Regions from separate parts of the Lysinibacillus sp. NPDC097214 genome, predicted to be linked through region 2. Evidence: a T-box and tRNA genes for the amino acid it is inferred to sense, from the RefSeq annotation. Region 2 holds a T-box; the other holds one or more tRNA genes.

Region 1 (16,310 bases), on a different contig from region 2:
GCCAATCCACCAGAAGTAGCAACTACAGGCATGCTAGTTATTAGTACAATCGGTCTTTTGATAAATATTTTAGTGGCTTGGATTATGATGCGTGGCAGTGATACAAAAGATAATTTAAATATGCGTGGAGCTTTTTTACACGTATTAAGTGATATGCTTGGATCTGTAGGGGCCATCGTTGCCGCATTGTTAATAATGTTTTTTGGTTGGGGCTGGGCTGATCCACTTGCGAGTGTTATTGTTGCAGCATTAGTATTAAGAAGCGGCTACTATGTAACGAAGGCTGCTGTCCATGTTCTCATGGAAGGCACACCTTCAAACGTTGACGTTGAAGAGATCGTACAAACTATTGTACAAACAAATGGCGTTCATAGCATTCATGATTTACACATTTGGACAATAACAAGTGGAACAAATGCACTTTCTTGTCATGCGGTTGTCGATGATCAGCTAAAAATTGCGGATGGTGAGCATATATTACGGGAAATTGAACATAATCTTGAGCATAAGGGCATAAAGCATGTAACGATTCAATTGGAAACAGTAGCGCATAAGCATGATCAATCAATTTTATGTACAATAAAAACTGAGCAGTCGAATCATCATCACCATTAATAAAAATATTTAGTTCTTTTTACACTTTGCATACCCTTCGTGGGTATAGTATGATGAGTGTGAGTAGGAGGTGTATTGTATGGAGGATATAGTGAAAGAGGATGTTTGTCATACGGAGGAAGGTATGTCGTGTCGAAAAAGCCATCATCCTGAACGCGTAAAAAAAGATTTAACGACTCGTTTAAATCGAATCGAAGGTCAAATCCGAGGCATTAAAGGGATGATTGACAAAGACGTTTACTGCGATGATATTATTACGCAACTGTCTGCCACACAGTCTGCTTTAAATAGTGTAGCAAAGATATTATTAGAAGGTCATTTAAAGGGATGTGTAGTAGATCGCCTATCAGAAGGTGATGAAGCAGTGTTAGACGAATTAGTAGTGACTATCCAAAAATTAATGAAGAAATAAAATTTTTTTAATAAATATATACCCCTATACAGTATCTAAATTAAAAGGAGAGATATTTTATGCAAAACGTAACTTTAAACGTACAAGGAATGTCATGTGGACATTGTGTAAACTCAGTGGAAAAAAGTGTTGGAGCTTTAGTTGGTGTTGAACAAGTAAAAGTAAACTTAGCTGATGGTTTAGTAGATGTAGCGTTTGATGAAACACAAGTATCTCTAGACCAAATTAAAGAAACAATCGACGATCAAGGCTATGACGTTAAATAATATAAATAGGGTGCTCCTGTAGCACTCTATTATTTTCAATTACACATACCCCTAGTTGGTATGTAGGGAGGAGAAATGATTATGAGTTCAGAAATAAAGGAAGCGAATTTGCAAATTACAGGTATGACATGTGCAGCCTGTGCCACTCGTATAGAAAAAGGTTTAAATAAAATGGATGGTGTAGAACAAGCGACGGTTAATTTAGCTCTTGAAAAATCATCCATTAAATATGATTCGACAAAATTAAGTGAAGAAGATTTTGAAAAGAAAATTGAAGCACTTGGATATGGTGTCATTAAACAAAAAACAGAATTCGACATTACAGGCATGACATGTGCGGCCTGCGCTACACGTATAGAAAAGGGTTTAAATAAACTAGCAGGTGTATCCTCTGCGAACGTAAACTTAGCACTTGAAAGAGCAACTATTGAATTTAACCCATCTGAAGTAACAATTGCAGATATTATTGCGAAGGTTGAAAAATTAGGATATGAAGCGCATCAAAAAGCAGATGAGCAAGAAACAGTAGATCATCGAGAACAGGCCATCAAACAACAGCAACAAAAATTTATTTTATCGGCCATTCTTTCATTACCATTACTTTGGACGATGGTAGGACACTTTTCGTTTACATCATTTTTATATGTCCCTGAATTTTTAATGAATCCGTGGGTACAAATGGTATTGGCTACCCCCGTTCAATTTATCATTGGGAAGCAATTTTATGTTGGGGCATACAAAGCTTTACGCAATGGTAGTGCCAATATGGATGTACTTGTAGTTATGGGAACATCGGCGGCGTATTTTTATAGTGTATATCAAGCCATTATTACTACGGGGTCACATCATGCCCCTCACCTATATTTTGAAACGAGTGCCGTATTAATTACTTTAATTTTATTAGGTAAATTATTTGAGGCAAAAGCGAAAGGTCGCTCATCTGAAGCAATCAAAAAGTTAATGGGTCTTCAGGCAAAAACGGCCATCGTTGTCCGTGACGGTGTGGAGAAAGAAGTAGCATTAGAAGAAGTAGTTATTGGCGACATTATTTTAGTGAAACCGGGTGAAAAAATTCCTGTTGATGGTGAAGTGTTAGAAGGAACAACAGCTGTTGATGAATCAATGTTAACGGGGGAAAGTTTACCTGTTGATAAAAAGCAAGGTGACCAATTATTTGGTTCTACTATTAATAAAAATGGTTTTATTAAAATGACAGCAACTAAAGTTGGGCGCGATACAGCCTTAGCTCAAATTATTAAAGTTGTAGAAGATGCACAAGGCTCAAAAGCGCCAATCCAACGTTTAGCAGACCAAATTTCAGGCATTTTTGTACCAATCGTTGTTGGTATTGCGATTGTAGCATTTTTAATCTGGATTATTTGGGTGCGACCTGGTGAATTTACACCTGCACTAGAAGTATTAATTGCAGTTCTCGTTATTGCATGTCCATGTGCGCTTGGATTAGCAACGCCAACATCGATTATGGCAGGCTCTGGGCGTGCGGCGGAATTTGGTATTTTATTTAAAGGTGGAGAGCATTTAGAGCAAACGCAAAGTATCGATACAGTAGTTGTTGATAAAACAGGTACAGTAACACACGGCAAACCTGTATTAACGGATGTCGTATTAGCGGCAAATCAAGACGAAACACGCTTTTTATCGTTAATTGGCGCAGCAGAGAAGCAATCCGAGCATCCGTTAGCAGAGGCAATTGTTCAAGGCATTGCTGATCGTGGTATTGACCTAGGAGATGTTCAATTCTTTGAAGCAATACCAGGTTACGGTGTGCAAGCGACTGTATCTGGTCAAGGTGTTGTCATTGGTACTCGTAAATTGATGCAACAATACGGTATTCATATTGATGATATTCTACCAACGATGGAGCAATTAGAGGAAAACGGGAAAACGGCCATGTTAGCTGCGATTAACGGTCAGTATGCTGGTCTAGTAGCAGTTGCTGATACAGTGAAAGATACTTCAAAAGAAGCGGTTAGTCGTCTACAAGAGATGGGCATTACGGTGATTATGATGACTGGTGATAATGAACGTACAGCACAAGCAATTGGGGCAGAAGTTGGTGTGAATCATGTGATTGCAGAAGTACTTCCGGAAGGCAAAGCGAATGAAGTGAAAAAACTGCAAGCTACAGGTAAAAAAGTGGCGATGGTTGGTGATGGTATTAATGATGCACCAGCACTTGCCACGGCTAATATTGGGATGGCGATTGGTACCGGTACAGACGTAGCTATGGAAGCAGCGGATATCACACTGATTCGAGGCGATTTAAACAGTATCGCGGATGCTATCATAATGAGTCGTAAAACAATGCGCAACATTAAACAAAACTTATTCTGGGCATTTGCTTACAATACATTAGGTATTCCAATTGCCGCAATCGGTTTACTAGCTCCTTGGGTAGCGGGTGCAGCGATGGCGTTTAGTTCAGTATCTGTCGTTTTAAATGCACTGCGTTTACAGCGAGTTAAATTATAAGGTTAAAAATAGATCCACTACGGTGGGTCTATTTTTTTGTCGCCTATTTTATAGAGAAATAGTTTGATTCTGTTTTTCATTTTCTCACTATGATACAATGAAAAGCACTGATTATAAAAAACCTCGAAGACGAGGTAATTGACGATAGAATCCATAGAACATAAAGGAGGAGCTTCTGGTGACGGTTCCATTTGTTACGGTAGAAGGTCCGATTGGTGTTGGTAAGACCTCTTTATCGAAAGAGATCGCAGCGACATTTAATTACCATCTATTAAAAGAAATAGTAGACGAAAACCCTTTTCTAAATAAGTTTTATGAAAACATTGAGGAATGGAGCTTCCAAACGGAAATGTTCTTCCTATGTAATCGCTATAAACAATTATCGGATATAAAAAGTTTCCGTTTAACACATGATAAACCTGTTGTAGCGGACTACCACATTTTTAAAAATTTAATATTTGCAAAGCGTACATTGGCACCAACTGAGTATGATAAATACGAGGAAATCTATAAAATATTAACGAAAGATATGCCTGTACCTAATGTAGTTGTTTATTTACATGCCAGTGTTGATACGTTGATGAAACGTATTGCGATGCGCGGTCGTGAATTTGAAAAAATGATTTCACGAGATTACATGGAGCAACTGGTGGCAGATTATCATTCCTTTATCGAGCATTTTGAGAAGATGCATCCTGAAATTCCTATTATTCGATTTAATGGTGATCAGCTTGATTTCGTAAAAAATCCAAATGATTTGACATATGTTTTACAAACAATAAAGGACACGTTACAACAAAGGAGTTTGCAACAATGAATTTGAGAGAGAAATACGATATTCCACCACAAACGGTCATTACAATCGCAGGTACGGTAGGTGTAGGAAAATCAACGATGACAAAGGCGTTGGCAGAAGCGCTAAATTTCCGTACGTCTTTTGAAAAGGTGGATACGAATCCATATTTAGATAAATTTTATGAGGACTTTGAAAAATGGAGTTTTCATTTACAGGTGTATTTTTTAGCGGAGCGTTTTAAGGAGCAGAAGCGAATCTTTGAATATGGCGGCGGGTTTATTCAAGACCGTTCAATCTACGAAGATACAGGAATTTTTGCGAAAATGCACTATGACAAAGGTACAATGAGCCCAACAGATTATGAGACGTATACAAATTTATTTGATGCGATGGTGATGACACCGTACTTCCCTCATCCAGATTTACTTGTTTATCTAGAGGGGCCAATTGATGATGTAATTGGCCGTATTCAAGAGCGTGGACGTTCAATGGAACAACAAACACCGAATGATTATTGGATTGAAATGCATGAACGCTATGAGAACTGGATCAATGATTTTAATTCATGCCCGGTTTTACGTTTAGATATCAATGATTATGATTTATTAAAAAATCCTGAAGCAATTGAATCAATTGTGAGCCGCATCAGTCATATGCTAAAACAAACAAGTCATTTACGTAAATAGGTAATGAACTATGCTTAAAATTTAACGTATAGTAAGGAGAACTATGTGTTCTGGCCGAAAGCGAAGCGGCAGGCACAAACAAGTCATTTGCGTAAATAGAAGGTTAGATAAAGCTAATATTTCTAAAATATTAGGAAGATAAATATAGTGTTTTGGCCGAAAGTGAAGTGCCGGGCAGAAAAAAGTAATTGAAGAAAATAAATGATCAAAAGACGTGAGACAATATGTAGCCTATTGTGTCACGTCTTTTGAATAGGAGGGATTGTTATAAGAATAGCAGTGTACTGTGGTTCGGGCTTAGGCATTAATCCAATTTATGCAGAGAAGGCTGCCGAATTAGGGACCGTATTAGCTCAAAATGGTCATGGTGTCGTTTATGGTGGTTCGAAAACGGGATTAATGGGAAAAGTAGCAGATGCAGTATTAAAAGCTGGCGGAGAGGTGATTGGTGTGATGCCAACTCATTTGCAGAAGCGGGAATTAGCACATGCCTCGTTAACAGAGATTCATTTTGTGGAGTCTATGCATGTACGTAAAGCCAAAATGGTTGAGTTAGCAGATGCTTTTATAGCTTTACCGGGTGGTGCTGGAACAATGGATGAATATTTTGAAGTGTTTACGTGGGCTCAAATAGGATTACATGAAAAGCCTGTAATTCTATACAATGTAAATGGCTTTTATGATGCGATTTTACAACATTTTCAGAAGATGCTTGAGGAAGGCTTCATACGAACAGAACAAAAACCACTTATTCGTGTAGCTGCTACATCGGAGGAAGTATTAAGTTCTATAAAAAAACATGGGTAATATGCCCATGTTTTTTCTGCAATAAATAATCTGTATAAGTATTTTTGTTGGGCTCATTACTATAAAAAATTTGGTTCGCTAATACAATGGAAGAGGAGTAGGTTATGCAGACAATAGATACAGAAGTTACCGATGATCAAGTAGTGTTGGCAATTGAACGAAATATAGCCATTATCCGTTTTGATATGGAGCATAAAGTTGCCTATGTAAATGAACTTTTTGCTAAAACGTTAGGCTATAAAGTTGAAGAAATGCTGGGAAAAGATCATAAGGATTTTTGTTTACCGGAATTTGCAAATAGCATAGAATACGGAAAATTTTGGCGAAACTTAGCTGCTGGCAATAGCTATCAAGATAAAATCGAAAGAAAAGATGCAGGTGGTAATAGAATTTGGCTTGAGGCTACTTATATGCCTGTCTTTGCTAATAAATCAAGAAAGGTGATTGGCGTATCGAAAATTGCAACAAATATTACTGAACGTCAAAATGAAATTGTTAGTGTAGCTGATACATTAAAGGTCATGTCTAAAGAGCTTCATAGCCGTTCGGAGGCTGGTATTCAAAATAGCGAGGATTTACTGGAAACAGTGAAAGAGGTTTCACAAGAGTCTGCCGATAATGTGAGAAATCTTGTGCAGCTACAAAAGCAAGCTGAATCTATTAAAGGGATTGTGAAAACCATTCAAGAAATTGCTTCTCAGACAAACTTACTTGCACTAAATGCAGCTATTGAAGCAGCAAGAGCTGGTGAGTATGGCCGAGGCTTTGATGTTGTAGCGAAAGAGGTTAGAAAACTTTCTATAAGGGTGGAGCAATCTATTTCAGAAGTAAAAGATAATGTTGAGGGCATTGAGCGAGAGATTGGACAAGTCACTGAGAGTATCACGCGTATAGCCGAAAAAGTAGAAAAAACAAATGGGCAAATTAATGTAACTACGAATGATTTTGCTGAAATTGCTACTGCTGCAGAGGCATTGGATGAACAATCGAGGCATTTTACCGAAATAATTTAATGGAATCTATATAATAAAAAAGTGCGCCAAATTAGAGCGAGGTAAGTTTATCTAATATGGCGCACTTTTTTAACTTTATTACTCCCCTTTTACACGCTTCATAAGAAGAATAGAATGAATGCAATAATTACAAGAATAAGAGGAAGGCTTAACGTATACTGCACACCATTGATGGATTCTGTAAGCATATTTGTAGTGGACGTTCAATTTGTTAAAATGAAAATGCCTTTCTAAAGGACATTATTATAAATAGATACCCCTGATTGTTCTATTTGCGCAATTTTCTGATATATATTGAAATAGTAGATACATTTTATTTACAATAATTGTGTAAGCTTTTATAAATCATAATAGGGGTGTTATAGATGACAAAGGTGGAAGTAAGTTTTAAGCATTTACCAACGACTGCAGTTTCAGATGCGACAGGGGGACATACGAATTTACGTAGCGATATTAAACCGTTAGCGGATCATTATAAAATTGCTGGCCGTGCGGTAACAGTGCGTTTACCAGATGGCGAAAACGGTGCAGTATTGGAAGCCATTCGAGCTGCTAGAGAAGGCGATATTTTAGTAATCGATGCGAAAGGGAATACCAATCGTGCAGTTGCTGGTGATTTTGTTCTTTCATTGGCAAAGGGTATTGGTGTACAGGGCTTTGTCGTTGATGGTGTAATTCGTGATATTGCAGCGATTCGTGAGCTAGACTTTCCTATATTTTCACTCGGCACAACCGTAGCAGCTGGCCATAAAAATGGAGGTGGGGAAGTAAATGTTCCTATTGCTATTGGGGGCGTTGCTGTTCATCCTGGTGATTATATTATTGGGGATATGGACGGTGTTGTTGTCGTGCCTCAGAATGATGCAGAGCGTATGTTTGCAGCTGCTGAGGCCAAAATCCAAAAGGATGAAATCCGCGCACAAGAAGCACACGTAAATGGGAAAGAATCAATAATTGCTTATTTAGATAAAGTTTTAACTTCAAAATAAAAAAACCCTCACGATGCCATCCGTACATCGTGAGGGTTTTTTTGATCTTTATGCTAAATTTTCGTTATCTTTAAAGTAATTTTTCATTTTTTCTGTATCGAAACGGCCTTCCCATTTCGCCATTACTAATGACGCAAGTGAGTTACCAATTACGTTAACGACTGTACGTCCCATATCAAGAATACGGTCGATACCTGCGATGAATGCTAAACCTTCAACTGGAATGCCGACAGTACCTAAAGTTGCTAGAAGTACAACGAAGGATACTCCTGGAACACCTGCAATTCCTTTAGATGTAACCATTAATACAAGCATTAACGTAATTTGTTCACCAATGCTTAGGTGAATACCGTACATTTGAGCAATAAATAATGCAGCAATAGCTTGGTACAGTGTAGAACCATCTAAGTTAAAGGAGTAACCTGTTGGAATAACAAAGGATACAATATCCTTTGGAGCACCTAGTTTCTCCATTTTCAGCATAATGCGCGGTAATACAGCTTCAGAACTTGCTGTTGAGAATGCTAAAATCAGCTCATCTTTTAGTACTTTAATTAAGAAGAAGATATTGATGCCTGTGAATTTTGCCACAAGACCAAGAACGACAAAGATAAAGAATAGCATTGTTGCATAAACAAGTATAGCAAGTTTACCAAGTGGTATTAGTGAAGCGAATCCATATTTGGAAACGGTTACACCGATTAAACCAAATACCCCAAGTGGAGCGAATTTCATTACGAGGTTCGTTACCCAGAACATAGCATCTGCTACCCCTTGGAAGAAGTCTAATACTGGTTTGCCTCGATCGCCAATGGCAGCTACCCCTAAACCAAAAATAACTGAGAAGAAGATGATAGCAAGCATATTACCTTCAGACATTGCCTGGATGATATTTGTTGGTACAATGCCTACAATAATATCAAATGGTCCTTCATGCTGTACTTCTTCTGTAGTAGCAACGTATTTCGAAATATCTCCTTGAGATAGCTCGTTCATGTTTAAACCTGCGCCTGGTTGGAACAAGTTTGCAGATAGTAAACCAACTACAATTGCTACTGTTGTAATAACTTCAAAGTAAATAAGTGATTTACCACCTAAACGTCCAAGCTGTTTCATATCTCCAGTGCCAGCAACACCAACGATTAATGTCGAAATAATAATCGGTACAACAATCATTTTAATTAGGTGAAGGAAAATGTCACCTAAAGGTTGTAAATATGTTTCAATTTTGGGGTTTCCGTAAAAGATACCGCCAACAATAATCCCTAAAATCAAACCGACTAAGATTTGAGTGGCTAAACTGATTCTAAATTTCTTCTTCAAAACTTTAGTACCTCCTAATATTAAATTTTTAGGACTTGCCTTATTTTAATAATACGGAGGACTTATGGAATCCGACAAAATCCGAGAAAATTAATTTACTTTTGTTAAAATGTCTGAATATAACACCTGAATAAACTTCTTAATATTAACTTTTGCTTTACGATTTCCGTGATCTTCTATCTGAGTCATAAGCAGACGAATTTCTTTAAAGTCAAAGTATCGAGGTGCATAATATTCAAATTCAGAGTTCGTATAATCTACGACCCCTAAATTGGCGAGATTTATCATCGCTGCTAATATAGTACGGCGCACACGCTGTTCAATGGCTTTACTTTCCTTCAAAATTTCATCTGGTGTAGCCTTTGTGACAGCTGCAATTTCCTCATAAAGCTCCTTTAATGGAGGAAGTGGTGCAATTTTGTGCTGATGAGCAAGCAATGTTTCGATGATAGCTATAATATCTTCGCTTCCGATTTCACCAACGATACCCATATCATTTAAGATAGATTGAATATGATCACGTGACGTTGCTTTATGATTAATTTGTTCACTTAAATCAATATTTGTAAGTGATTGGCGAATAATAAGCAATGAGTTTTTTAGGCGAAATTGTTCAGTTGTTTTACGTAAAACATTCTCAACCTCAATACGATTTATTGGCTTATGAATAAAGAAATCTATACCTTGCTCATAGGCCTCACCTACCATCTCCTTATTCACTACCTGAGAAATCATGACAAATTGTCCCTCAAAACGATTTTGAATAAGTTGCTCGACTGTTGCTATTCCATCAAGCTTCGGCATAAGCAAATCAATCAGTACAAACTCTGGCTGTGTCATTAAAATTTGTGGAATGGCGTCCTCACCATTGCGTGCTTCACCAATTACTGTACCTAAACCACTATCTTCAATAATTTGTTTTAACATGACCCGACTTGCTCGATCATCATCTACAATAAAATACCTCATTTAAGTCTCTCCTGTTTGAATAGTTTGCGTAGGAATTTTAATTTTAAACATCGTGTTTTGATTGTTTGATTCAACCGATATTGAGCCATTTAATTTATTTACTAATTCAACAACATGTGAAAGCCCAATACCTGTTGCTGCGACACCGTCTACATTGTATTTTGTAGTGTATCCAGGTTCAAAAATAATAGAGAGATTACTGTGTGGAATTCCCTTCCCGTTATCACATACTGTGATTACAGTATCATCCTGTTGCTGCTGAATGGCAATAGAAATGATGCCTTGACCATCAATCGATTCAATAGCGTTAGCTGTTAAATTATTCAAAAGCGCAAGCAATGCAATATGTTCTTTCGTTTGAAAATCGATGTCAATATTTATCGTAAACTCAATTTCTTTCCTTAAAAACTCTGCGTATTTACTGTTTCCATCTTCGATAAAATGTAATAATTCTGATAACCGAAGTGAGTCAAAGCTCTTGTCACCAACAATTTTAGAAATACCTGCATAAATGCGTTGTGAATCCTTCTTTACTTCATGAATTTCCTGGGCAATATGGAGTGCCTGTAAACTTTCTGCACGATAGCCTAGCGATTTTAATTGTCGGTATAAATCAAACCCACTAGCTGTAATTGCTTCTATATGGTTCATAGATTTTTTTAAATAAAGCGTCTCAACATATAAATCTGAGCCGATTGTAAGCATTTCCTGAACACGTTTTTTTTGCTCAGCAATTAAAATGGAACTATATACACCAACAACAAAAAAACTACGTAATAAAGCAACTACTAAAAGTATAAGAAGATCAGGAAGGAGTAAAAAAGTATAGGAATTTATAAAAAAGTGAAATAGTTGTTCCACTAAATTACTGAATACTTCACAAAACGCAACTAGTAATCCAAGCAATAGTGGTTTTTCTCTATATTGATGAATGCTTAGAATTTGTAGGCATACTGCGAACGATATATAAAATGCAGCAGCAGGTAAATGTATTAGTAAACTATCGACTAATGGGACATCGTGTAAAGAGTGATTAATGATAACTCGAAAAACGGTTGTCACGATACTTGTAGTAAATCCAGCCAAAATGATTGGTGTAGGTCTAAGTAGCGTGCATAAAAAGAAAATGATGCTTCCTAATCCGAAACGAAAAGATGTATTCGTGAAAGGCATTATTTTAATCTCACTACCGATAGCAGTTAACAGAGCAATTGAGAAAATCCAAGTGAGGGAAGCACGATATATGTAAAATTTCGAATGCATAATAAATCCTCCCAATATTAACTGAGCAGTATAGCAAAGAAAAGATATGCTAAAGAGCTCGTTTGCGTGTTTGAAATAAAAGTAATTGTACCACTACTTTTGATGTTACGGTGGGGCGGAACGCTGAAAGCGCACTTGTCTAGGTGAAATTATGATATGTATTATTAACTTCTTTCAGCGCAACATCCGCTAAAAGAGAGGAACTCAGGCTAAGAACTTCACATCATGTGAAAACGCCTGAGTGACCAACATCGTGCTGTTGTTGCTGCCGCTTCGCTTTCGCACAGTTAAAACCGTGTTGCTGCCGCTTCGCTTTCGCACAGACAAAACCCTTTGCTGCCGCTACGTTAGCACTGCGCATTCGCACAAAAAACATTTGCAGGTCTAAGCACAAAGCCGATTCCGGACGCAGTTATGCCGAGGCATAATTGATCGGTTATAAAATGATAATTTACAATAAAAAAATACCACACCCTAAGCGGAAGTGGCATCTAGTAAGTGTTATATACAATTTTTAGGCAAAAAAAAACGGCTACATTCGTAGTCGGAATTTTAAAACTGGAGGAGGTAGAGGGATTCGAACCCCCGCGCGGTGTTACCCGCCTGTCGGTTTTCAAGACCGATCCCTTCAGCCAGACTTGGGTATACCTCCATGTTGTTCTGTTGCGTTGTCTCATCGACAAAAATAAATTTATCATATTTTGAAATTCTCGTCAACAGATTTTTTATGTTTTTTTAATAATTCCTTATTTACAGTGCTGATAGAATATTCCACACAAATATTATGTGTATTAAGTTGCAATTTATGAAAACAGTCAGTATACTAGATATTGCCGTGCTAGGTGGGAAGGTAGCGGTGTCCTGTAACTCGCAATCCGCTCTAGCGAGACTGAATTCCTTTTTCGAGGCTGTCCGTATTGTTTGGTCTGCCTTTTGCACGTAGTGTTGACGATTGGGTCCTGCGCAATGGATACCCATGAACCATGTCAGGTCCGGAAGGAAGCAGCATTAAGTGGTCTTATTCATGTGCCGCGGGGTTGCCTAATCTGAGCTAACGACAAGAGTAACGCTTATGTGCGGCTGTCGAAGAAAGGTGCACGGCATTAAATTGCCAATTCAAACGTATCCGTCTACAAAAGGCGGATGCGTTTTTTTTTATTATTCACAAGGTATTTTGATTTTTATAATATTTGTTGGGATGGAATAGCAATCTCCAGAACGCTTGAAGAAGCTGCAAATTGTGCAAAGTAAACGGATAGGAGCTGTAAGCATCAGCCTTCGCTATGGGAAGTGAAGGAGAATTGTCCCGAATTTTTAGAAAAACGATGACACTATTTTATAAATAATGAGGCAAATGCTATAATAGAACTATTCTATATAATAAAGAAGAGGAGAGGAAATCATTGACGTATCAAGCATTTTATCGTGTGTATCGACCGCAATCATTCCGAGAAATGTCTGGCCAAGCACATGTCAAAAGAACGCTACAAAATGCTCTCCTAGCGAATAAAACAACACATGCTTATTTATTTTCCGGTCCACGTGGTACCGGGAAAACAAGTACAGCTAAAATTTTTGCAAAGGCTTTAAACTGTGAGCATGCACCGTCTAAAGAGCCTTGTAATGAATGTGCTACTTGTTTAAGTATTACAGAAGGTTCTCACCCAGATGTTATTGAATTTGATGCGGCGTCTAATTCACGCGTTGAAGAAATTCGTGACATCATTGAGAAAGTTCGATTTGCTCCTGCAAGTAGCAGATATAAAGTGTATATCATTGATGAAGTGCATATGCTTTCTACAAGTGCTTTCAATGCCCTTTTAAAGACATTAGAAGAACCACCTTCTCATGCTGTATTTATTTTAGCAACGACAGAGCCCCACAAATTGCCCGCAACGATTATTTCTCGTTGTCAGCGCTTTGATTTCAAACGTCTTTCAACCAATGATATTATTGAGCGCATGAAAGTTGTATTAGAGGATATTGAGTTGCCATTTGAGGAGCAGGGTTTAAAGGTAATCGCACAATCAGCAGCTGGTGGTATGCGTGATGCTTTAAGTTTATTAGATCAGGTTGTATCCTTCAGTGGAGAAAAATTAAAGTTAGAGGACACATTACTTGTTACAGGTTCTATTAGTCAGGAAGTTTTCTATGAATTAGCAGAAGCTCTAAAAGGAAAAGATGTCGCACAAATGCTTGCGTTATTAGAACAGCTTATTGCGGATGGGAAAGATCCTCTTCGCCTTTCAGAGGACCTGATTACATTTTTCCGGGACTTATTATTACTGCAAACAAGTGAGGATTTGGCTGAATTATTAGAGCTAGTATCACCAGAGGAGCGAGTATTTACATTAGCGCATGATTTTGCACCAGATTTGCTATATGGCTACATTGATATTTTAGCGAAAACGCAGCAAGAAATGCGATTCTCCCACCATACAAAGATTTACTTAGAAACAGCGTTACTTAAAATGGTGCAGTTTTCGGGAGGGTCAGTTGGTCAAACTACCACTTCGGGTGAGGTAGCTATGAGCCCTGAGCTCGCTCAAAAAATCGTGGCACTTGAGCAGATGGTGCAACAACTATCAGCCCAATTACAAGCGGGTACTCCTGTACAAACGACGCAAGCACCAAAAGAGCAACGTCCGCGAGCTAAAAGTCCAAATGGCTATAAAGCACCAACAGGTCGTATTCTAGAGATACTAAAGGATGCTACAAAACAAGATGTGCAACGTATCAAATCGGTTTGGGCACAGGCGTTAAGTCAATTGCAAAAATCTCAGTCAGCTCTTTTAGCAGAGGCTGAACCTGTTGCGGCATCTTCAAGTGCTTTTGTGTTAAAATTCAAGTATGATATTCATTGTCAAATGGTTGCTGATAATCAAGCCCTAAAAGCTCAATTCACACAATTGATTGCAGGGCAAACGGGTACTATGTACGAAATGCTTTGTACACCTGACGAGGCTTGGTTAAAATTACGTGAAGAGTTTATTCGTGATCATGGCTTACAGCAGCAGAAAAAATCTCAGGATGAGAACGATCCTGAAGTAGAGTTATTAGAGCCACCACCGGCAGAAATGCCAGATGGGCCGTTTATCGACGATGCTCAACCACTTGCTTCACAAGATCCACTTGTGACAGAAGCAGAAAAGCTGTTTGGTAAAGATTTTATTGAAATTGTTGAAGACTAATCATTTAGGAGGAATATGTTTATGCGTGGAATGGGAAATATGCAAGGTATGATGAAAAAAATGCAAAAAATGCAAAAAGAAATGATGGAGGCTCAAGAGGCTTTAAATGCAGAGCAATTTGAAGGTGCAGCTGGTGGCGGTATGGTAAAAGTATCTGTAACTGGTCAACGTGAAATCGTAGAAGTAAATCTTGATCCATCAGTAGTAGATCCAGACGATATCGAAATGCTACAAGATTTAATCGTTGTTGCTGCAAATGAAGCATTGAAAAAAGTAGATGAAAAAACGAATGCAACGATGGGTAAATTCACTCAAGGCATGAACCTTCCGTTCTAGGAGGTAAATAAATGTACTACCCAGAACCAATATCGAAATTGATTGATAGTTTTATGAAATTGCCAGGTATCGGGCCTAAAACCGCGGCTCGTCTGGCGTTTTTTGTATTAACAATGAAAGAGGATGACGTTTTATCCTTTTCAAAGGCATTGATAGATGCTAAACGAAATTTAAGCTATTGCTCCGTATGTGGCAACATAACTGATGTAGATCCATGCCATATTTGTACGGACAAACAACGAAATCATTCTATTATTTGTGTTGTTCAAGATACAAAAGATGTGATCGCAATGGAAAAAATGCGTGATTTCAATGGTATGTATCATGTATTACAAGGAGCTATTTCACCTATGGATGGTGTTGGTCCAGAGGATATTAATGTCGCTTCCCTGCTAGTTCGTTTGCAAGATGAGACTGTTCAGGAACTTATTTTAGCCACGAATTCAACTATTGAAGGAGAGGCAACAGCTATGTATATTTCTCGTCTAGTGAAACCATCTGGTATTCGAACAACACGGATCGCTCATGGACTACCAGTAGGTGGAGATTTAGAATATGCAGATGAAGTAACGTTATCGAAGGCAATGGAAGGTCGCCGAGAATTGTGAGTGAGGGATTAATATGTTCTTCCGCAGTAAGGGAAAAATAAAAAAAGAATTCGATGACAAGCTTGTAAGTCTTATAAAAGAAACAAAAGAGGATTTACAGCAAGCAAAGATAATTGAAGAGTTCCTAGATGACTATGATTTAGACGCAATTGCTCAACGAAAAGTGGCGGAGAGTATACATTTTTATTTATTTAAGGAAGCTAGAATTCGGAGAGTATTAATTAAATAATAGTTTTTAACGTATTTCAGCGGGTGTCCAAACATCCGCTGAAATACGTTAATGCCTCCAGGCGCAATTAGGCCGAAGTATAATTGATATTCATAGAAGCAAAATAGAGAACATAAACTTTCATAATTATATTGTTAAGGGGGAAACCATATGTCGTGGTTAGTAATTATGAGCGTTTGTGTGCCTGTAGTGCTTCTTTTTCTTTATATAATAATAAGACATGCCAAGATGGGTAAAATTTTAGAAGGAATGTCTGTGTTTTGGTTTAGATTTGCTTTTGCCTTTCTACTATTATTTATTATTCACTTAGGTAT
Region 2 (16,310 bases):
ACTCAATATAAATTTGTGCAAATAGAGATTACTTATACATAAAAAAACGTAGCGTCATCACACGCTACAGCAAACTAATGAACATTATTAGAAAGAATAATCCAAAAGATATTGTTTAGAAAGGACAAAAAATTACGGCTAATAAATGTGAGGTTTGTAATAAAGAGTTTAGCAAGGAATAAGAATGGAATGTCCAAATTACTTAACATGTGAGCTAATAATAATAAGTGTTATTCCCGTAAATAGGCAAATGATTCTCGTCACAGGAATTTTATCAGCTAGTCCAAATAATGCAATTGCTGTCGTTACGATTAAAACTGTTGGACCAACCAATGCAAGCATTGTATTAATATAGAATGCTTTTTCTAAATTATTCAACTTTAGCATCAACAATCCAGCACTTACCTCAATACTTCCAGACAATACACGTAAAATAACCATAGCAAGAACCGATTTTTCAATAATTGTCATCATCCTATCTTTATAGAAAATTTCCGCTTATATTTTAAATCCATCTTAGGATAATTATAGACTTCTATTTTAATGAAATACTAAAATCAATATATGCATGATTCGTATCAAATATTCTTGTTATATTATGCTTTATAGTGTTAATTTAATATTCTAGTTAAAAGTTCAAAGTATTTATTAATAGAATCAGTTTTATAAATCCATTTTCTTTTTTAAAAGGAGATAAATTATGTTAATTATCGTTTAAAGTATATCTTTCCAATATTTATTAAAAATATTCACTTAATGATTATCAAATTTCAATGAATGTGTCTAGAAAAAATTTCGATTTAATCAAAGCACCAGTCAAAAAAGGTGTTTGGCTACAAACTAGTAGTAGAACTTTTAAAGGATGTAGGCAAGCTTTACAAATATCTCAATTGAACCGAAAGATGATTTTTTTCCATTAGTGAACATTTGTTTTGAAAAGGCAAGGTAAATTTTAATTTCCATGTCATCCGTAAGACATGGAAGGCTTTTTTATGCGCTATGAGAGCGATTGAGATGGACAACGGTACGTGTTGCTCAATCTCGATTCACTTCATAGCGTTATTGTAAAAAATAGTAAGTTGAATTAAAAACATTTATGAGTTCGTGAACAATTCCCTTTATTACCATTGGAAGAAACACTTGCTATTGCAGATGAGTTAGGTATTAAACATCCTATTGATCCTAAAACAGAAGAACCGATTGTGATGACAACGGATTTTTTATTAACGATTAGTAATGGACAAAGCGTATGGCAAGAAACATCAGTTATATCCACGATTACTATGACATTCGAGATTATGATGTATTTCGTGAAATTAATGTGCAGTATATTGAAGTGTTCCCTCAGACTAATTATTTTTGGGGAAGTTTGCTTTAGGGGGCCGAACAAATACGCAGAACTATGGATATTTGTGTTAAAGTTCGAGTTCTGCGCATAGGTTATTTGAGTTATAAGACAATTGTTTTTTAGAAAATTAGATAGATTAATGATTCAAAACTTCAGGAACTAGAGGAGTTGATGATGCTTTCGAATCTCATACAGTGGTTATTCAATACTCATTTTTATAATTATGTGCCATATTTAAATCTCTATATGAAACTTAAAAAATTTGTTCTGCTACCAATTCTGAAAGAGTTTTAATTCCATAGTCAATTTCATTTAAGGATGCATAAGAATAAGAAATTCTTAAATATTGATCAGAGTGAAACTCATACAAATCTCCAGGGTGAACAAGTATTTTCCGACTTAAGGCTTTAGTAAAAAGCTGGTACATGGATATACCTTCATTTAACTTAAGCCAGATGAAATATCCGCCCCTAGGGATATTCCATGTACCGATGCCGGTAAAATATTTCTTTAATGCTTCAAGAGCAACATCTCTTCGGATCTTAACATTTTTCCTCATTATATCGTTATGCTGATAATAAAGACCACTAGAGAATAGTTCTGTGGTTACATTCTGGGAGAGTGAGCTGGTTCCATAATCAGTTTGCATTTTTATATCTGCCAATCTTTCAATGACTTTTTCTGATCCAACAATCCATCCAATCCTGAGACCAGGACTTAAATTCTTCGATATTCCACCAATATATAATACAAGTCCATTGTTATCAAATGCCTTTATTGGCTGTGGAGGTTGTTCATCAAACCAAAGCTCCCTATATACATCATCCTCGATAATAGGCAAACGTTCCCTATCACACGCATCAACAAGCGTTTTTCTTCTTTCAAGTGACATGACACTCCCGGTAGGATTTTGAAAAGTAGGTATTGTAAAAAGCATGGCTCCTTTTCTCCGCCTATGTCGATCAACCAATTCTTTTATTTCTATACCTTCTTCATCCAGCTTAATTCCCGAAAGCTGCATTCCGAACGATTGAAAGGTTCTAAGAGAGTATAGGTAGGATGGCTTTTCAACATATACTACTGAGTTCGTGTGCAAAAGGCCAAGGGAAATAAGCTGCAGTGACTGCAAAACACCAGAGGTAATCAAAACTGAGGATGGATCAGCTTCTATTCCTATTGTTTTAAGATATGTGCATACCTCTCTTCTTAGATGGATATTTCCTTTTGGTTCTTCATAACCCAGCGATGCCATAGACTTAGACAGTTTTTTTAGTACGCCCTGAATCATTTTGTTAGGTATTAATTCAGGGGAAGGTTCGCAAGACCCCATTCGGATGATATCAGGTTGGAATTCAGCCTGATTGATCTGCTGCATTATATTTTGATTTGTTTGATGTAATCCCGAAGATATATAGGGAAGCCAATTATGTGAATGATTAATGGACATTAATGTCCATGTATTGTTTATTACTTTTGTACCTCCACCAGCATTACCGCTAATAAGGCCTTCAGCTGCCAGCTCTTCAAGGGCAGATACTACGGTACTTCTGTTTACACAGAAAATTTCAGAAAGTGTCCGCTGACTTGGCAATTTGAAACCAACCGGCCATTCTCCAGTTGCTATTTTATCTTTTATGAAGTTAACAATCTGTATATTCAATCGAGTAGGATTATTTCTATCAGGTTTCCAGTTGATATCCAACATAAAATTCCTCCAAAATCATAGTATTTTTACCATATCATTTGGTTGGTTAAATAACAACCAAGAATGGTTGGAGACTTTTTGTTGTTGTTCAAATACAATTTCATTAACAGATATTAAAATTTTAAAGGAGAATGATAACTATGGTACCAATAAGAATTCTAAGTGATAATGATGTTAAGAACATTCTTGATATCAAGAATACAGTAGCATGTGTAGAAAAAGCCTATGCGCTTAAAGCCAACAATCAGGTGAGACTATTCTCCATGGTATCTGAGGTGATTTTTGAGGGTAGGGCAGAAATGGATATTAAATCAGGGATGCTTAATGAAGAAGATGTGTTTGGATTAAAACTCGTTTCATGGTTTGGTGATAATAAAAATCAAGGGCTTCCAGCTATAACTGGGCTGACTATGTTATTTGATTTGAAGAATGGGTTTCCTAAGGCAATGATCAACGCAAGTTATTTGACAGGAATGCGTACTGGAGCAGCAGGTTCAATAGGCGTGAAACACCTGTCAAAACAAGATTCAAAAACACTAATGATTGTAGGTACAGGAGTTCAGGCGATTTTTCAAATTGCAGCCACTCTATCTCAAGTTCAGACAATCAACAAGGTATATATATATGACCCCGTAAAATATGAAAATGCATCAAAATTCCAGTATTCAATAAAGACGGAACTACATAAAATCATAAATGATATCAACGATACTTATAATAAGAGCTGGAAACAAAGAATTGAGTCAGTTCAGTTTGTAGCTGTAGAAAATCCAGTGAAAGCTTTGGAAGAAACCGATGCAGTAATTACGATAACGCCTTCGCGAAAACCACTGATTTTTAAGGAGTGGATTAAGCCAGGCATACATTTCAGCTGTGTGGGGGCAGACATGACTGGAAAACAGGAAATAGATGAAAAGATCTTTGAGGTAGCTTCTGTATATGTAGATGATATTACACAAGCATCGACAGTCGGAGAAACACAAAGTGCTATAAGGGCTGGTATATTAGGCAAAAACAATTTGACTGAAATCGGACAATTCATACTTGGAAATGCGAAAGGACGTACAAGTGATGAAGAAATTACGATTTTTGATAGTACTGGCATAGCATTGCAGGATCTTGCAGTTTCAAAATATATTGTATCAAAAGCAGAAGAAATGAATGTTGGGACAATCGTGCAAATATAAAATCGATATACAATTTGGAGGGATCATATTATGAAGTTAAAAGTTTATACATTAAATTCATTTGCAAAATCCATTGAGGGAGGGAACCCTGCCGGAGTGGTACTTAGCGCTGATTATCTATCAGATGAGGACATGAAAAAAATAGCAGGTATCATCGGTTTTAGTGAGACTGCTTTTGTCATGAAGTCAGACCTTGCTGACTTCAAGGTTAGATTCTTTACACCTAATGAAGAGGTTGATCTTTGTGGCCATGCAACGATAGCAGCGTTCTATACACTTTCAAGCCAAGGATATATTAAACCAGGAAAATATTCTCAAGAAACAAAGGCTGGAATTTTAAATGTAGAAGTAATGGAAGACCTATCAATTATGATGGATCAAAATGCTCCAAGCTATTATGAAATAATAGACAAGGAGGAAATTGCAGATTCCTTAAATATTACTATAGATGAAATGTTGGAGGATCTACCAGTGCAAATTGTATCTACTGGCCTTAGGGATATACTTGTACCGATTAGAAACTTAGATATATTAAATTCTATAAAGCCAGATTTTGAAAAAGTAACAAATATCAGCAGTAAATATAATACCATTGGTTATCATATTTTTACCCTTGAATCACTAAAGGGTTCAAATGCACACTGTAGAAATTTGGCACCTTTATATGGAATTTCAGAAGAATCTGCAACTGGTACATCCAATGGTGCCCTTTCATGTTATCTATATAAATATGGAAAAATCAAACCTGAACATGTTATTAATATATCTGTTGAGCAAGGTTACTCTATGAAAAAACCTTCAGAAATAGTTATAGCGTTAACCACTCAAGGGAAAGAAATTATTGAGGTAAAGGTGGGCGGAAAAGCATTGAATTTGTCTGAAACAGAGGTTGAAATATAATGCTAGCGTATTAACTAAAGATTATTTTATCGCCTATATAAAGTTAATTATGAATAGTAGAGAATACACATTGATGCAGGATAAGGAGTTTGCTTTTGATTTCTTTTTTAAAGGAGATATGGATCGTTACGGCACTTCTACATGGTTGCAGTTTGAAAAGGCTATAAAAGAAATGGATAAAATAAAGTGTGAAATTGAATTGTGTTAATTGCACTTGCAAAGTTTAAACGTCTAGCTAACTGCTAGACGTAAAAAATAGATTTTATATAAGGGAATGCTTATATAAAGAAAAAAGAGGAGAAGTTAATGATGAAAACACTAAAAGTAATCAACCAAAATGGATCTTGTTGTACTACTAAGGATATTGAAGTATAGGAGGTTAGTAATTCCAATAATAATTTACCGATTGTAATAATTGGTACGGGTCCAATTGGATTAGCTGCAGCTGCTCATTTAGTGGAACAAAAGCAAGCCTTTATTTTACTATAGGCTGGGCGTGAAATAGCACACAATATTCGTACCTGGGGGCATGTTACATTATTTTCACCATGGCGATATAACATCAATAAAGCTGCTAAAGCCTTATTAGATTGTCTCCGGTTGGGTAGAACCTAACCTAATTTAGATACGTTACCGACAGGACATGAATTAATTGATCTTTATTTAAAACCTTTATCTGAGCTAGTACAAATAAAATCTAACATTCAATTGAAAGCAAAAGTAGTAGGGATTTCACGACAATTTAATGATAAGATGAAAACAAAAATTCGAGTAGAACAGTCCTTTAATATTTATATTGAACAAGAGAATGATATCAGTATCATTGATGCGAGAGCTGTTATTGATGCGACGGGTACATGGGGAAATCCAAACTCAGCAAATACTACAGGTGTATGGCTACAAAATGAAAAAGCATTAGCAGATCACATTGAGTATGGTATCCCAGACATAAATACGAATACTAAGAGATATGCCAATAAAAAGATTGCAGTTATTGGTGGTGGCCATTCAGCTATCAATACCTTGCTATCACTTGCTGAATTACAAAAAGAGAATCCTTCAACGAAGCTAGTATGGATTATGCGTAGAAGATCTGTAGAAGAAGCCTATGGTGGCGAAGAAAAAGATGCATTGGCAGCACGTGGCGCACTCGGTATACGTATTCACGAATTAGTAGATACAGGTAAGGTTGAGGTAATAACACCTTTCTATATCTCGTAGGTGAAGAAAGAAGAGAACATCAATATTATTGGTACTATAAATGGAGAAACAAAAGCTATTATCAGGATTTGAAGAGCTTATTGTTAATGCAGGAAATCGACCAGACCTTTCGATTAACAGCGAACTACGTCTTTCCATTGATTCAGCAACAGAAAGTGTGCATGCATTAGCGCCACTAATTGACCCAAATATGCATTGTTGTGGCACAGTAAGAGCACATGGAGAAGAATTTAGAACCATTTAAAGAGTATTGGTTTATTTCATCAATAACAACCAAATATAATCAATGGGAAGCATTTACCCCAGCCGAGACAGATTTAAAATAGAGCATTGAAGATAAAAAAACTATTTTGTAGAGTATTTCTTTATTCCACAATCGAGCGCATTTCTTTAGTAAGGAATGCGTCTTTTTCCATTTAAGGGCCAGATTGTGGAGTATCTTGTAAAGGTATTAAGGATTATAGAATAATTTGTATCCTATGGTATGACTTGAAAAATCTGTTTTAATATAGTACAGTATGGTTAAAATTTAAATAACTGAACACGATGATGGGAAGTAGTAGCAATCACGTTTTTTTTAGAGAGTCAGCGGTTGGTGGAAGCTGATAGAAGCACTTGTGAATCCGTCCTGGAGTTGCACAGTCGAAGTAATGCAAGTAGGCTGTTGCCGGCTAAAATGCCGTTATGAAATAAGTGGATTAGGCATATGCCTAATCAATTTGGGTGGCAACGCGGGTAGCTCTCGTCCCTTTTTAGGGGTGGGGGCTTTTTTGTGTTTATTTTTATTCAAAATGGAGCTATGCGAGTTTAGCTTGCAACGCAATTACACCAAGACTTAATGGATGCAACGATTCCCATCATTAAACTACTGGAGGTATGACTATGTTAGATATTAAACGCGTACGCGATAATTTCGCGGAAATTAAAGAAATGCTATTAACACGTAATGAAGATTTAGGAAACTTAGATGACTTTGAAAATTTAGATGCAAAACGTCGTGAGTTAATTGCTAAAACAGAAGAATTAAAGGCAGAACGAAATAAAGTATCTGAACAAATTTCAGTGATGAAGCGCAACAAAGAAAATGCAGATGAAGTGATTGCTCGTATGCGTCAAGTGGGCGATGAAATTAAAGAGCTTGATATTCAATTAAATGATGTAGAAGGGCGCTTTAAAGATATGATGATGCGTCTGCCGAACATTCCGCATGAATCTGTTCCCGTGGGTACAACAGAAGATGACAATGTTGAGGAATATACATGGGGCGAAATTCCAACATTTAATTTTGAGATTAAAGCACACTGGGATCTAGCTACAGATCTAAAAATTGTGGACTTTGAACGTGGCGCGAAAGTAACTGGTAGCCGATTCTTATTCTACCGCGGCCTGGGGGCTCGCTTAGAACGTGCGTTAATGACATTTATGATGGATTTACATGCAGAAGAGCATGGTTATGAGGAAATGCTGCCACCTGTCATTGTTAATCGTGATAGCTTGACGGGTACTGGAAATCTCCCTAAATTTGAGGAAGATTTATTTAAATTAGAGGAAACAGATTATTTCATGATTCCAACGGCAGAGGTACCTGTAACAAACTTCTATCGTGATGAAATTTTACTGGCTGAGGCTTTACCACAAGGCTTTGCTTCTTATAGTCCGTGCTTCCGTTCAGAGGCAGGCTCTGCGGGTCGTGATACACGTGGTTTAATCCGTCAGCACCAATTCAACAAAGTAGAATTAGTACGCTTTGTAAAACCAGAGGAGTCATATGAACAGTTAGAGTTGTTGACAGGTCATGCTGAAAAAGTACTGCAATTACTGGGCTTACCATATCGTAAACTAAAAATGTGTACTGCTGATTTAGGTTTTACTGCAGCGAAGAAATATGATTTAGAAGTTTGGATACCAGCACAAAACATGTACCGTGAAATTTCTTCTTGTTCAAACTTTGAGGACTTCCAAGCACGACGCGCAAATATTCGCTTCCGTCGTGACCCAAATGTAAAACCAGAATATGTTCACACATTAAACGGTTCAGGTCTTGCGATTGGTCGTACAGTTGCCGCTATACTAGAAAACTATCAACAAGCCGATGGAAGCGTAGTAATTCCTGAAGTTTTAAGACCACATATGGGTGGAAAAGAAGTAATTGCCCCAAAATAAATAACGGGTAAAAGCGATTTTAGATATCCTGTAACAGGTAATTGTATTGCCTTTTTATCGATTTACAGATGCTTTTAATAGTATAAGGTGGTGTAACCGCCGTGGAGCTGAAAAAATACTTTCTTAAAGGAAATTTAGCGAGACTAAAAAAGATGTTACTATAACCAAGGATGGGGTGCATTAGAAAAAATTTAGAAATGACATTTTACAGCTCTGACACATATTCCGCTATTCCACAATCGGGCGCTTTTCTGTAATGAGGAAAGCGTCTTTCTTCATGAAAAAGGCCATTTTCTTGAGACACCATCTACATCTTCGAAAATGTGAAGTGAAACAGTCAATGAAGTCAATGGATTTCTGCGATAATTTCTAGTGAAAGGGACAGGTGAAAGTTTACCAGCTTCACTCAACATCGGATCAATCAGTAATCATTTTCCATTTATTGAGATAATTGATGTAGCATGTCGAATATGATGTACTGAAATGGTCATAAAAGCATCTCCTCTAAACAATTTAGTGACTACAAAAATAAATTCGTATGTATCTTCCAAAATACATATTTGTTTTCTTTTCAAAAATATATGAACCTAGCGTTAAAACACAAGTGAAAAATTGCAAGCCATCCAAAACAGTTTTGGGTTTCAGTTCAACTTTGTTCAAAATGAGAATAATTTTTAACAGTAAAATCAATTAAAGTATAGCTTTTTTGATCAATTTTTTTATTAAACTAACAAAAATACTTGCAACACCTATTATAGTACTGTACAGTACTAATTATGACGAGAGGAAAATTAATGAATCAAAAACGTGTGATTGAAGTAGCTGCAACATTATTTTTAGAAAAAGGGTTTGCTTTTACAAGCATGGATGAATTAGTTCGTGTAAGTAAAGTTTCAAAGTCTAATGTGTATTACCACTTCTCTAATAAGGAAGAATTGTTGGAAGGGGTCGTTGATTATTGGATTGAAATGTATCAATCTGCAATTGATGGCTTACTATCTCAAAACCAATTATTAGTTGAAGATCGTATCCAACTGTTTTTAAAGCAATTATCACAAGGAGTTCAGACGAGAGAATATAAGGGGAGCTGTCCATTTATTACGCTTTATATTCAAAGCCCTACAAATGCCACAAAAGTAAAAGAAAAAATAGGTCTTTTTTTTGCAGGATTACAAACGAAAGTTTCTCTATTACTTAAACAAGGGGTAGAGAATGGGGAATTTAGAAAGACAATTAATATTGACGAGGTTGCATCTCTTTTTATTACAAATCTTGAAGGAGCGCTATTTATTTCAGAAACTCTGAAGGATGCAACTGTAATTATGAAAACAGCAGATCATTTATTTAACTTGCTTCGATAAAAGAAGCATTTTTTTTACATCAAATTAGTACTGAATAGTACTAAAAGGAGGATTTATATGAGAACAGTATTTTTAACTGGTGGAACAGGTTTTATTGGAAAGCAATTAGTGAAGGAATTAGCCAAAGAGCATGTTACAATTCTTCTATTAGTGAGATCGAAAAGTAAAGCAACACGCATTTATCAAGAAAGAGGCATCTTAAACGAGGCAGTTATGCACTTTATTGAAGGTGATTTGACGAAAATAGACTTAGGTCTAAGTGCTGAAGATAAGGAGTTGGTATTGAAAACGGATGTGATTATTCACGCAGGAGGCCCCATGGATATTCAGGCGACAAGCAAAGAGGCAGCTTCCGTATTTTTGAACGGTGCCCAACATATTAGTGAATTTGCTAAAAATATTCATCAATTGAAGGGATTGCAACAATTTATTCATGTTGTAGGCTATATGAGTCCCTTTGATGATAAAAATAGCAAGATTGCGATAGATGTGTTTAAAGAAGGAAACAATTTTTTGAAAATAAAAAATCCATATGAGAGAACAAAGTTTTTAGCAGATCTTTATATCCGTCAGCAGGCATCAACAGTAGGTTATCCGCTTTCAGTAATTAATCCACCAACTGTAGTTGGTAGTAGTAAAACAGGGAGTACGGAGCAAACAGGAGGCTTAGGCTTGCTTGTGATGAGTATGCGAAAAGGGCTCTTGCCAGTGATTCCTGGAGGTAAGGAATATAGATTACCACTTATTGCAAACGATGAACTAGCAAAGTTTATTGTGCAGGTTTTCAGATTGGAGCAACCAACTATACAAACATATACACTTGTTGAAGATAAACAACATGATCAGAATATTTCAGAATTATTAGATACTATGTCAGAAAGTATGAATATGACTGCACCTAAAATCTCTGCCCCATTGCCATTTATGAAAGCACTTATGAATAGTGGCGTAAGCAAAATAACCCAAATTCCTGCTGATGGGCTAAACTTTATTACAAATCGAACATTTTCAAATGGTTCAGCGAAAAAGATTATGGGAGAAGATTGGTTTAAGGAGACAAATGTAATGAAATTTTTCCCTGCCGTAGTAGCTGATCTGGATTATCGCATGATGTATCCAAATAGCCAGCATAATCATTTATTTAAACGAACATTATGCGATAACACTACCATTTACCAATTACAAGGAGAGGGTAAACCGTTTATTTTATTACATGGTTTATTGAGTGATGGAGAGGATTTATTTCCTTTAGGACAAGAGCTTCATGAAAAAACGGGTCAACCTGTATGGATCTTGGATCTTCCAGGTTTGGGACGTTCTCCTTTTAAACGAGAGAAAAATCTTCTAGATATCTATTTGAATGTAGTGAAAAAGTTATTGGAGAAAGCTACTAATGGTGCACATCTAATTGGCCATTCATTTGGTGCGTTTATTCTTTTGGAAGCATTAGTACAAAAGTATATAGAAAAGAAGTATACAATTACTTTACTTCAGCCACCTGTTGCTAAAAGAAATGCTAAAGTACTTAATGTTCCTCAATTTATGAACAAATGGACATTGAAATTGGCAACTACTAATTTGATAGAGCGTTATGTATTAAGTAATGGTTTGTTTGAAAGTACTGAGAGCATCCCTGAACATTATATTAAAAAAATAAGTAACAGTTTTACTTCTCCTAGAATTTTAAATACTACGGTTCAGCTTAACAGTTTACTATTGAAAAACTATCAAAGTGATTTCAATGAAGTAACAAAGTATAATCTTCACATTATTTGGGGGGATTATGACAGAGGCTATTCTGCTCCTTCGCATCTTGGTAAGGTTGATTTTGTTCCATATGGTCATCATTTTCCTCTTAACCATCCGAGTGAAACGGCTAATTTGGTAATAAAAAATAGTAGTACTTGCAGATGAGAGTGTGGGATAAATAAAAAGCGTGTAGTAAGATCGTTGTGTCTTTGAAATAAAGTCGTACTGTTTGAAAAAAAGATTGTCTACATGAACGCTGGATATATTTACTTAAGAATCTAACAGCTAATCAATTACAGCGTACATATCAGTATCCTGAGGTAGTAAAATGCGAATTGAACAAAGTATTGCTCCTTACGCATGGTATGTAATCACCTTGTGAAGAAATATACTTAAACTCCCATGAAAGAACGTAATAATCTTTCATAAAACAAACAGATTATTTTATGTTGCATGTAGTCGAGCCATTAAATCCCTAGTGCTGATTATTTATATAGCCGACCAGCAAAAAGTAAAAAAGTTTTTTATAGAAAATAAATTTGCAAAAGAAGATGAGAACTTCCTTCTGTAAAAACTAATGTTTAGTATCCTTTTTACAGGTAGAAGTGAAAATTGCTGATATATTACAGTCGAAAAAGTATACACCTAACCAGTTGTCGAAATTTATTTGACGACTGGTTATTTAGTATTGTTCTTCAGAATAACTTATAATGAACTTCCATGTTGTTTATTATAAGTTTCTTATGAATGGCTAGCTGAACAATTAGGTGTAAGTAAAGCACTTGTAGGATTTATGTTAAAAGGAGATTGTACTCTAAAATCGGAACGTATTGAACAATTAGCTAGGATAATGAGGATTACGACAAAAGAATTGGTTCATACAGATGCAATAATAGAAGACCAATTGACTGTTAATTTGCTAGGTGAATTATCTAATCAATACTAGCTAAAATGAGGGTTTTGCATTTGTTGTTGTTAAATAGGGATTGAATACCATTTAGTAATTATTCTTTATTACAATACAAACACTAAAGAGCAGTCCATTTAAAAATAAGGAAGATCACACATATAATTACTCTAAAATAGAAATTAAAAAGTTAAAGTAAACCAGGATAATTTATGAAGTTATGGCTATTGTGGAGCTGCACATGTAGAAAATGATCAAACTTTGTTTTAGATATTAAAGGATATGAGGAATTTCAAACCCAACGGTTTATGTAAAATCATGTATTTTAAAAAATGAGCTGTCTGGACTTTCTTGTCCATTTTTTCTTTTGAAAACGTGACTTTGTCTGGACATTCTTGTCTCAAAAGTAGGGAATTATATTTTGTCTGTAGATTCTTGTCCATATACATGTCCTTGTTGTATATGGACAAGAACTTTTAGACATTATAATTTTTATTAAACATTGATAAAATAACAATCTTATAAAATTTGTCTAAAAGTTCTTGTCCAAAATTAAGGACAAGAACTTTTAGATTTTGTATAATAAAGACAAGAACTTCTATACATTATTTTTTCTGAAAATTCAAAAAATAAAAGACGAGGTGCTTATATTGTACAAACCTTTAATTACTGACGCTAGTAAAAAATATGGCAACAATAGGTGGTTGGCATACAGTAATAAATTAAAAAGAGTAGTCTATTTATTTAGCGATTTAGAATATGAGCATTGGTTACAGGTAGAAACTGATCCAGCTATAATTACTTTCTGCGAACAACCGATTAAAATGGAAATCATTCAAGACGGTAGAACACATTCATCCATAATTGATATGTGGGTTAAATATATAGATGGTGAGGAAACATTTATTGAAATAAAATATTCCAACGATTTATTAAAAAAATCTGTTGAAAAACAAATTTATGTTCAAGAAGTTTGGTGTAAGGCGAATCAAAAAAAACATTCAATCAAAACAGAGAGGGAAATCAGACTGAATCCAATTAAATTATCAAATCTAAAATTATTAATAAAACAAGTTAATAATTCAATAAGTCCAAATTCTCAGACCATCGATTTTATAAAAAATCATATTAATGAAGAGCCAAAAACTATTCTGCAAATAGCAAATGAGACAAAAATCGAATTTCAAACATTATTCTATATTTTATGCAATCTGTTATATGAGGGAAGTATTAAATGTAATTTTGAAGTAAAACATTTAGGGAAGTATTCGGAGGTGTGGAAATAAATATGCGAAGGTTTTTTTCAGAAAAAGATGTTTTAATTGAAGATATAAATATCTTTTCGTGGGATGCAATATATACAGGTCATCTTAATGAACAAGAACTGAATATTTTTAATACAAAAAAGGAAGCAATAGACCTTTTCTTTAGTACCGAACTACCAATAAATCAAATAGTTTTAGAAACGGGCTTATTTAGAAGTGAAATCTATCGTTTAGCATTGAGATGTATGATCTATGACGATAATAATAAAATAATGGGATACCGAGCTCTATTACACAATAACAAGGTTGTTCCGTATAAAAGGAAATCACTTAATAATCAAGATATCACTAATTATTCAGGTGCATTCCAATTACTTTTAAAGAATTTCCCTGAATTAAAAACCTTTTTAATAGAGGAGTATTTTAAAAAATCTAAAGTAAAGAATAGTGCTAGAGAACGTAAAATTAGTTTAAAAAATTTGCATAGAAAGTTTATTAATGAATGTAGGAAATTAGGAATAAAACCTAATGAGTATCCTTTCAATACGACTAGCTTGGCCCGAAAGTCAGTTGAAAGGTTTATTAAAGATATCTCTAATAATTACATTCGAGAAGTAGCTAGCATTAATGGGGCGCAATCCTATATGCTTTTAAATAATGTAAATAATTCTATTAATTCAAATTCGACAATCACTAGACCATTAGAAAGAGTAGAATTTGATGGTCATAAACTTGATGTAATAACAGCAATTGTCTATAAAACGCCAAAGGGTGAAGAAATAATAGATACAATAGATCGTATTTGGATATTAACTGTTGTTGACGTAGCAACTAGAGCAGTTATAGGTTACCATTTATCTTTCAATAAGGAATATAACCAAGAAGATGTAAAAAAGTGTTTTCAATCAGCAATTTTACCTTGGAAATCTAAAGAACTTACTATACCAGGATTAGACTATTCTAAAAATGCTGGTTTTCCCTCATCAAAATTTTCTGAAGTTGAATATGGTACTTGGGATGAAATAAGCTATGACAATGCAAAATCACATCTTTCAAATGAAATAAAAGATTTATTAACAAAACAAATAGGTTGTTCTATTAATATGGGACCGATAGCAGTTCCTGTTAAAAGACCAATTGTTGAACGACTTTTCAAAAAAATTGAAGAGAACAGTTTTCATAGGCTCCCCTCAACTACAGGTAGTAATGTAATGGATCCACGAAGAAAAGATGCTGAAAAGAATGCAATTAAGTATTCTATTACTTCTGATGCGATTGAGGAATTATGTGAGGTAATTATAGCAAATTACAATGCAACACCTCATGATGGTAATGATGGCTTTACTCCATTAGAGGTCTTTGAAAGTAGGATTAATCAAGGAATGCATATTAATACTATTCCGATCGAAAACAGAGACTTAGTTAATTTATTTCCAATAACTTGTGAACGGAGCGTTAAAGGGAGCTTGGAACAAGGGAGAAGACCATTTATACATTATAAACAAGAACGTTATTCTAGCCCTGAACTTAGTAAAGATTTTTCAATGGTAAATGAAAAAGTAATTATCTTGATTAATACTGAGGATCTTCGTTCAGTTGTAGTTTATAGGCAGGATGGCTCAAAGTATGGGGTATTAACTTGTAGTGGTTATTGGGGAACTGTACAGCATTCTTTAAAAATAAGAGATGCAATAAATAAATTTAAACGCGAACGATATTTTCATTATACCGAAGATGAAGATCCCATGGATGCTTTTCAAGCTTTTTTAGAAGAAAATGCAATTAATGATAGAAAACTTAGGAATCTACTAGCTGAATTCAAATCCTATAAAAAGAGATATAAAATTGATTCGAAAAATAAAGAGAAGAAAAAAGTTCAAGTGAGGTTAAAGAAAGAACAACAAATACTACACCAAGAAGTTATTGATGACAGAAAAATCGCTACTGTTGAAAATATTTCTAGAGGTAATCCTAGGAATAAACAAAATGATGAATTCAAATCAACTCACGATTTAATCATAGAACAAAAATTAATTCAAAAAGAAAAAAGTTCTACGACGCCTAACACTAATTCAGATAAAGATGAAATTAGATTAAATAACATCAACCCTGAAATCACAGAAACAAACTACTATGACCATTTAATAAACGTAGAAAAAAACAAAAATAAAAATAAAAGAAAATCAATCTCTCTGTAGGTGGTGTATATTATGGTGAACTTATCAAATATAAACGTTCCTTTGGGAAAACACCCTGTTGACACTGGGAAATATCTAATTGCAACAAATGAAATTGATAAATTATGTTATATAGTAGGGAACTGGATTGATAATAGATTTCCAGGTGCTATTATTCATGGACGCCCTCGCCTAGGTAAGACACGTGCTATTAAATACCTAATAAAAGTACTACCCAAAGAATTAGATCAAAATATTCCTATGTTCCATATAAGATGTAAAACTCATAAAAATCCTAGTGAATATAAATTTTTTGAGAATTTGTTA

What was found. The T-box of region 2 lies ahead of serS (serine--tRNA ligase). A T-box ahead of a tRNA ligase gene usually reads a tRNA of that ligase, here a tRNA-Ser.
Region 1: it has a tRNA-Ser gene. The T-box ahead of serS (serine--tRNA ligase) is inferred to sense a tRNA for this amino acid. The anticodon was not compared.

What each region holds. Positions count from the first base shown of each region.
Region 1 is NZ_JBNNSS010000024.1:399-16,708, reverse strand. Features, by position in the region: gene ACQKMI_RS25160 (cation diffusion facilitator family transporter) at 1-615, shown strand, start outside; gene ACQKMI_RS25155 (metal-sensitive transcriptional regulator) at 695-1,027, shown strand; gene copZ (copper chaperone CopZ) at 1,087-1,293, shown strand; gene ACQKMI_RS25145 (heavy metal translocating P-type ATPase) at 1,375-3,786, shown strand; gene ACQKMI_RS25140 (deoxynucleoside kinase) at 3,965-4,603, shown strand; gene ACQKMI_RS25135 (deoxynucleoside kinase) at 4,600-5,268, shown strand; gene ACQKMI_RS25130 (TIGR00730 family Rossman fold protein) at 5,548-6,075, shown strand; gene ACQKMI_RS25125 (methyl-accepting chemotaxis protein) at 6,180-7,088, shown strand; gene ACQKMI_RS25120 (RraA family protein) at 7,454-8,077, shown strand; gene ACQKMI_RS25115 (cation:dicarboxylate symporter family transporter) at 8,126-9,400, opposite strand; gene ACQKMI_RS25110 (response regulator) at 9,491-10,369, opposite strand; gene ACQKMI_RS25105 (ATP-binding protein) at 10,370-11,632, opposite strand; gene ACQKMI_RS25100 (hypothetical protein) at 11,856-12,008, opposite strand; tRNA gene ACQKMI_RS25095 (tRNA-Ser) at 12,192-12,284, opposite strand; RNA gene ffs (signal recognition particle sRNA large type) at 12,466-12,733, shown strand; gene dnaX (DNA polymerase III subunit gamma/tau) at 13,036-14,823, shown strand; gene ACQKMI_RS25080 (YbaB/EbfC family nucleoid-associated protein) at 14,845-15,159, shown strand; gene recR (recombination mediator RecR) at 15,171-15,767, shown strand; gene ACQKMI_RS25070 (YaaL family protein) at 15,781-15,996, shown strand; gene ACQKMI_RS25065 (pro-sigmaK processing inhibitor BofA family protein) at 16,147-16,310, shown strand, end outside.
Region 2 is NZ_JBNNSS010000004.1:290,795-307,104, forward strand. Features, by position in the region: gene ACQKMI_RS11470 (YqhV family protein) at 199-474, opposite strand; partial or broken gene ACQKMI_RS11475 (heteromeric transposase endonuclease subunit TnsA) at 1,101-1,336, shown strand; gene ACQKMI_RS11480 (PLP-dependent aminotransferase family protein) at 1,602-3,053, opposite strand; gene ACQKMI_RS11485 (ornithine cyclodeaminase family protein) at 3,194-4,240, shown strand; gene ACQKMI_RS11490 (PhzF family phenazine biosynthesis protein) at 4,271-5,140, shown strand; gene ACQKMI_RS11495 (hypothetical protein) at 5,130-5,348, shown strand; gene ACQKMI_RS11500 (hypothetical protein) at 5,849-6,361, shown strand; gene ACQKMI_RS11505 (hypothetical protein) at 6,402-6,605, shown strand; T-box leader at 6,899-7,114, shown strand; gene serS (serine--tRNA ligase) at 7,244-8,524, shown strand; gene ACQKMI_RS11515 (TetR/AcrR family transcriptional regulator) at 9,319-9,885, shown strand; gene ACQKMI_RS11520 (alpha/beta fold hydrolase) at 9,943-11,799, shown strand; gene ACQKMI_RS11525 (TnsA endonuclease N-terminal domain-containing protein) at 13,192-13,827, shown strand; gene ACQKMI_RS11530 (hypothetical protein) at 13,818-16,004, shown strand; gene ACQKMI_RS11535 (AAA family ATPase) at 16,017-16,310, shown strand, end outside.